DNA from 3 places in the Thermaerobacillus caldiproteolyticus genome. Region 2 is predicted to be linked to each of the others. Evidence: riboswitches for the same ligand, from Rfam matches in the RefSeq annotation. Region 2 holds a riboswitch; each other region holds the start of a gene.

Region 1 (2,268 bases), 1.5 Mb from region 2:
CAACGCGATTCATATTGCTATGAAAGAAATTCAAAACCGCTATGATTTTAAAGGAAGCAAAAGCGACATTTCTTTGGAAAAAGACGAGCTAGTGTTAATTTCGGACGACGAATTTAAATTGGAGCAGCTGAAAGATGTGCTTATCGGTAAACTCATTAAGCGCGGCGTGCCAACGAAAAATATTCAATATGGAAAAGTGGAACCTGCCTCTGGAGGAACGGTTCGTCAGCGCGCGAAACTCGTTCAAGGCATCGACAAAGAGAACGCGAAAAAAATTAACACAATTATTAAAAATACAGGTCTAAAAGTCAAAAGCCAAATTCAAGAGGATCAAATTCGCGTCAGCGGCAAAAGCAAAGACGATTTGCAAAAAGTGATCGCTGCGATTCGTGAAGCAGACTTGCCAATCGATGTGCAATTTGTTAACTATCGATGAAGAAAAAGAAGGTTATCTCACGAAGGTCTAACTCCCTCACTTCCACAATATTTGTGGGTGTCATTAAGGGTTTAGGCCTTTTTGCTTTTTTCATTGTATAAACACAGCGCAGCGTCAAAGAATAAAAAATTAATAGTTGAATATTTTCACAAAATTATTTACATTATATATAAATTCATTTCGTCAAAACTTCATAACCATTTCTTATCAAGAGAGGGGGAGGGACTGGCCCAGTGAACCCTCAGCAACCGACTTTCGACCGCATTTTCGAAAGTCCAGGTGCTAATTCCAGACAGGCGTTTCGCTTGGAAGATAAGAAGAGACAATGCTCACAAAAAGTCTTCTTCTTATGGAAGGCTTTTTTATTTTACTGTCTAGCTCGCCTTGCAACGCCTAATGGAAAATAACCTTCCTTCGTCGAAATGCCAGCATTTCTCATCGAAAGAACATTTTCCTTACGGCATTAAGCAAGCGGCTCTGATTTTGTTATTGCCTAGCTTCAGCGGCTAGCTCTCTTCTGCCAAATGACCTTCTCCCTTGAGGTGGCAAGCACCTCTTCGGGCGAAGAAGAGCTGTTCGCGCCGCTTCCACTTTTCTTACTTTATATCGAACGGGGGAATGAACATGGGGCTTCTCGAAGATTTAAAGGAACGAATCGTCATCGCCGATGGTGCGATGGGAACATTATTATACTCTCATGGAGTGGATCGATGTTTTGAAGAGTTGAACCTATCAAAACCGGATGACATTATTCATATCCACGAAGCCTATATGGCTGCTGGAGCAGAAGTCATTCAAACGAATACATACGGCGCGAACTATATAAAGCTCGCCCGTTACGGTTTGGAAGACGAAGTAAAAACGATCAACCGGGCAGCTGTAAAGTTGGCGAAACAAGCGGCAGCAAATCATGCCTACGTACTTGGAACGATTGGCGGTTTGCGCAGCATCAACAAAAGCTCCCTTACCATCGAAGAAATCAAACGAACATTCCGCGAACAACTATATGTGCTGTTGCACGAAGATATTGACGGTCTGTTACTCGAAACGTATTACGACCTAGAAGAGTTAAAAACAGTGCTAACAATTGCCCGAAAAGAAACGGACAAACCGATTATCGCCCATGTCACCCTTCATGATGTTGGCGTTTTACAAGATGGTACTCCCCTTGCCGATGCAATTGTGCAATTAGAACAATTAGGTGCCGATGTTGTCGGACTCAACTGTCATCTTGGTCCGTACCATATGATTCGCTCTCTTGAAGAAGTGCCGTTGCCGACAGCTGCCTTTCTTTCTGCTTATCCGAACGCAAGCTTACCGGATTATCGCGACGGTCGTCTTGTGTACGAAACGAATGCCGCTTACTTTGAAGAAACGGCACTTTCGTTTCGCGAACAAGGCGTTCGCCTCATTGGCGGCTGTTGCGGCACAACACCAAAACATATTGAAGCGATTGCCCGCGCACTAAAAGACCGCACTCCAATTCATGAAAAAACGGTAAAACCTCGCAGAACGGTCGTTTCCGTTCAAGAGGTCGAACAAGAAAACGAGCCGCCGTTACAAGAAATTGTGCGCAAGCGGCATTCGGTCATCGTCGAACTGGACCCGCCAAAAAAACTGGGGATCACCAAATTCTTAGAAGGAGCGAAGGCGCTCAAGGAGGCGAATATCGATGCGCTTACTTTGGCGGATAATTCATTGGCGACCCCACGCATTAGCAACATGGCGCTCGGAACGATTGTCAAACAACAGCTCGGCGTTCGCCCGCTCATTCATATTACGTGCCGCGACCGCAATTTAATTGGATTGCAATCGCATTTAATGGGCTTACA
Region 2 (2,268 bases):
CGCACATGTTGTTATTCACCTACTTCTTCATATTCAACTCGTAGATTATACCACATATTTGGACAGTTGAACTATTACATTTAGTTTACCCGATGGAAACAGATTCGTAACAAAGTTTTTTTCTAATAAGTCGCAAAAAAGGCTCTTTTTGTTGCACACATATTTGTTTCGCAAAAAAAGAGAGCTACATATGATAATGTAACTCTCTTTTTTTCATTCATTGCTTAGCTGCTAATGCAAGGGCTTGTTCTTTCAATGCTTCAGCTTTGTCGGTACGCTCCCATGGAAGATCAATATCCGTGCGACCGAAATGACCGTAAGCCGCTGTTTGTTTATAAATCGGGCGGCGCAAATCTAACATTTTAATAATGCCGGCAGGGCGAAGATCAAAATTGTTGCGTACTACTTCAATTAAGATGTCTTCCGATACTTTGCCCGTACCGAATGTATCGATAGAGATGGAAACAGGTTTTGCTACCCCAATCGCATACGCTAATTGCACTTCGCATTTATCAGCAAGCCCAGCTGCGACAATGTTTTTTGCCACATAGCGCGCCGCATACGCAGCAGAACGGTCTACTTTTGTAGGGTCTTTACCAGAGAAGGCACCGCCGCCGTGACGAGCGTAACCACCGTACGTGTCAACGATGATTTTCCGTCCCGTTAATCCAGCGTCACCTTGAGGTCCGCCAATGACAAAGCGACCAGTTGGGTTAATGAAGTATTTTGTGTTTTCGTCGATTAGTTCAGCTGGTACAACTGGTTTAATCACATGTTCTTTAATGTTGCGCTCAATTTGCTCTTGAGTAATTTCTGGATGATGCTGCGTAGATACGACAATTGTATCCACACGAACAGGTTTTCCATTTTCATCGTATTCTACTGTTACTTGTGTTTTTCCATCTGGACGTAAGTAAGGTAAAATGTCTTCCTTACGAACTTCTGCTAAACGGCGTGCCAATCTATGAGCTAATGAAATCGGAAGCGGCATTAACTCTTTCGTTTCATTGCACGCAAATCCGAACATTAATCCTTGGTCCCCAGCACCGATTGCTTCAATTTCCTCGTCAGTCATCTGACCTTCGCGTGCTTCTAACGCTTTATCTACGCCCATTGCGATATCAGGAGACTGCTCGTCAATCGACGTTAATACAGCGCACGTATCAGCGTCAAATCCGAATTTAGCGCGAGTGTAACCGATTTCCCGAATCGTGTCACGAACGATTTTTGGAATATCCACATACGTAGATGTTGTAATCTCACCGCTGACTAACACTAATCCCGTCGTTACACTCGTTTCGCAAGCAACGCGAGCATTTGGGTCTTTTGCTAAAATCGCATCTAAAATCGCATCAGAAATTTGGTCACAAATTTTATCAGGATGCCCTTCTGTTACAGATTCAGAAGTAAACAAACGGCGTTTTGTTGACATTTCGTCAATTTCCTCCTCTTTTCTGTTGTGAGCTTTTAGAACACACAGTTGCATTCTACGCATTACGTAGATGATACGGTACTCATTCCCTACTTAGTATAATTCAATTTTGTGATTTATAGCCAAACAAGGGGCATATAAAAAACCTTTCCTTCAACTTCGAGGAAAGGTGATTGCTCTTATATCGCGCCTTTCACTCTTATCGTTCAAGGGCTTTCCCTTGCCACAGGTTAGCACCATTTCACATGTTCCATTGTTGTGACGGTTGCTGGGTTTCATCGGGCCTGTCCCTCCACCAACTCGGGATAAGAGTATCCGTTCAATGACTTATCATATCGTAACTAGATAAAGAAAGTCAATAAATTTTTATATAAAGTTTTTATCAAAAAAATGGGGAAAATAAATAAAAAGAAATTATGATAAATAGTATGGACTAATAATATAAATGTGTTATACTATTTCCAAGAATATTAAATTCACAAAAAGGCAGGTTTTGTACATGAACACTGTTGACGTGACAAATAAATTGGCTGTATTGTTACAACAACCAAACGTACTTAAAAATCTATCCGTACCGCAATTAGTTGAAAAGGTTCTCAAGCGAAAAGAAGGAATGTTAACACTAACGGGTGCTGTTGCGACAACAACAGGAAAATATACAGGACGTTCGCCAAAAGATAAATATATCGTCGAAGAAGCATCAACAAAGGCAAAAATTGATTGGGGAACTGTCAATCAGCCGATTTCTGAGGAAACGTTTGAAAAATTATATAACAAAGTTATCGACTATCTAATGGAAAAAGATGAAGTATTTGTATTCAAAGGGTTTGCTGGAG
Region 3 (2,268 bases), 560 kb from region 2:
AAAAGAAGTAATGATTGAAACTCTTCTTCTGTTAACGAGCAGCTTCACTTGTGGGCTTGCAATTCATGAAATGCGCCGCAACCGTTTAAAAGGATTGCTGACGTGGCTGATTATCACCCTTCTTTTAGGAGCAGGGTTTATTACGTTTGAAATTAGAGAGTTTATTGATTACGTCCATGAAGGCGCGACGATTCAGACGAGCGCATTTCTTTCGAGCTTTTTCGTGCTTGTCGGTACGCACGGGGCGCACGTGAGTCTTGGAATTGGTTGGATGATTTTAATTATTATTCAACTTCTCCAACGTGGTTTTACGCCGCGAACAGCGCGAAAAGTGTTCATTGTTAGTTTGTATTGGCATTTCCTTGACGTTGTATGGATTTTCATCTTTACGCTAGTTTACTTGACAGGGATGGTGATATAAGATGGCAACGAACGATCACCATGAAACATTTCCTTGGAAACATGTTATTGGATTCGTTTTATCCCTTGTGTTAACGTTCGCGGCATTATGGGTCGTATTGTCATCGGGATTAGCGACGAAATTGATTATTGGCATTATTGTGATACTGGCAATGTTGCAAGCGAGTTTGCAGTTGTTTATGTTTATGCATATGACAGAAAGTGATAGCGGGAAAATCCAAACGATTAACATGGCATATGCCTTTTTTATCGCGATTGTTATTGTGATTGGTTCAATTTGGGTAATGTGGTTTGTAGTGTAATAATAAAGCTGGTTTTCCATTTTAGGAAAGCCAGCTTTAAATATATTGACTTAAAACATAGTTTTGTGGTAGGATTACTGTAATTTAATAGGGAAAGTCTTATCAAGAGAGGCAGAGGGAATGGCCCTATGAAGCCCAGCAACCGCTGACATTGGTCAGAAAGGTGCTAATTCCAGCAGAACCGTTTGTTCTGAAAGATAAGATGAAGCGATGAACAAACTTCTTCTTATCGAAGAAGTTTTTATTTTTATAGAGTAGTAGAGGGGGAGAGTAAAATGAGATACGGTTTTTGGATGCCTATTTTCGGCGGATGGTTGCGAAACGTCGAAAATGAGCAAATGCCAGCGACATTTGAATATGCGAAAAAAGTCATTCAAGCAGCGGAAACATGGGGTTATAGTACGACGTTGATTGCCGAGTTATACTTAAATGATATTAAAGGTCCTGAACATGATTCACTCGAAGCATGGTCAACGGCTGCGGCATTAGCAGCGGTAACGGAAAAAATTGAAATTATGACAGCAGTACGACCGGGATTTCATAATCCGGCAGTGACGGCGAAAATGGCGGCGAATATTGATCATATTAGCAATGGACGATTTACGCTAAACGTTGTGTCTGCTTGGTGGGAAGAAGAAGCACGCCAATATGGGGGCATTTTTACGGCGCATGATGAGCGTTATGATCGTACAGAAGAGTTTGTTCAAGTGTTAAAAGGGATGTGGACAGAAGAGGTATTCCATTTCCGCGGGAAATTTTATGAGGTGCAAAATGCTCATTTGGCGCCAAAGCCGGTTCAAAAACCATATCCCATTTTGTATGCCGGCGGTGAAAGTGAGCGAGGCAAGCAGGCGATTGTTGAGCATTGTGACGCATATGTTATGCATGGAGGGACAGTGGAGGAAATTGCAAAAAAGATTGCCGATATGAAAAAGAGACGTGCGGATGCAGGAAAAGCGCCGTTCCGGTCATTTGGAATGGCTGCATTCGTCATTTGCCGCGACAGCGAAGAGGAGGCTCTCGCCGAATTAGAGCGCATTACTGATGTGAAACAATCAAGCGGTTATGCGGGATACAACGATTTTGTCAGCAAATCGCAGCTTGAATTGCAAGTGAAACTACAAGATTATTCTGTATCTAACCGCGGGTTGCGCCCGAATTTCGTCGGAACGCCAGAACAAATTGCCGAGCGCATTTTAGCTTATGAAGAAGCGGGAGTTGATTTATTGCTTTTACAATTCTCTCCGCAGCTAGAGGAGATGGAGCGGTTCGCAAAGCAAGTGATGCCTTTAGTAGAGGAACGGAGACAATTATCGGCAATCAAAGGAGGAAAATAAGATGAGTAAGATTTATATTATCCATGAAAACCGCGAATGGACAATTCATTTAACGAGACGATTGGAAGAATTAGATTTGCCTTATGAAGAATGGTTTTTAGATGAAGGAATTGTTGATTTATCAGTTATACCGCCAGAGGGAGTATTTTATAGCCGAATGAGCGCTTCTTCGCATACGCGGGATCACCGTTTTGCACCTGAACTGACGG

What was found. Region 2 has a riboswitch for S-adenosylmethionine ahead of metK (methionine adenosyltransferase). Riboswitches for the same ligand answer to the same signal wherever they lie in the genome.
Region 1: it holds a riboswitch for S-adenosylmethionine, as region 2 does, so the genes downstream of both, ISX45_RS01345 (bifunctional homocysteine S-methyltransferase/methylenetetrahydrofolate reductase) here and metK (methionine adenosyltransferase) in region 2, are expected to answer to the same signal.
Region 3: it holds a riboswitch for S-adenosylmethionine, as region 2 does, so the genes downstream of both, ISX45_RS15295 (LLM class flavin-dependent oxidoreductase) here and metK (methionine adenosyltransferase) in region 2, are expected to answer to the same signal.

Annotation. Positions count from the first base shown of each region.
Region 1 is NZ_CP064060.1:255,590-257,857, reverse strand. Features, by position in the region: gene ISX45_RS01350 (YajQ family cyclic di-GMP-binding protein) at 1-436, shown strand, start outside; SAM riboswitch class I at 638-755, shown strand; gene ISX45_RS01345 (bifunctional homocysteine S-methyltransferase/methylenetetrahydrofolate reductase) at 1,061-2,268, shown strand, end outside.
Region 2 is NZ_CP064060.1:2,496,778-2,499,045, forward strand. Features, by position in the region: gene asnB (asparagine synthase (glutamine-hydrolyzing)) at 1-7, opposite strand, end outside; gene metK (methionine adenosyltransferase) at 218-1,432, opposite strand; SAM riboswitch class I at 1,629-1,744, opposite strand; gene pckA (phosphoenolpyruvate carboxykinase (ATP)) at 1,932-2,268, shown strand, end outside.
Region 3 is NZ_CP064060.1:3,053,856-3,056,123, reverse strand. Features, by position in the region: gene qoxC (cytochrome aa3 quinol oxidase subunit III) at 1-421, shown strand, start outside; gene qoxD (cytochrome aa3 quinol oxidase subunit IV) at 423-722, shown strand; SAM riboswitch class I at 819-926, shown strand; gene ISX45_RS15295 (LLM class flavin-dependent oxidoreductase) at 998-2,059, shown strand; gene ISX45_RS15290 (ATP-grasp domain-containing protein) at 2,061-2,268, shown strand, end outside.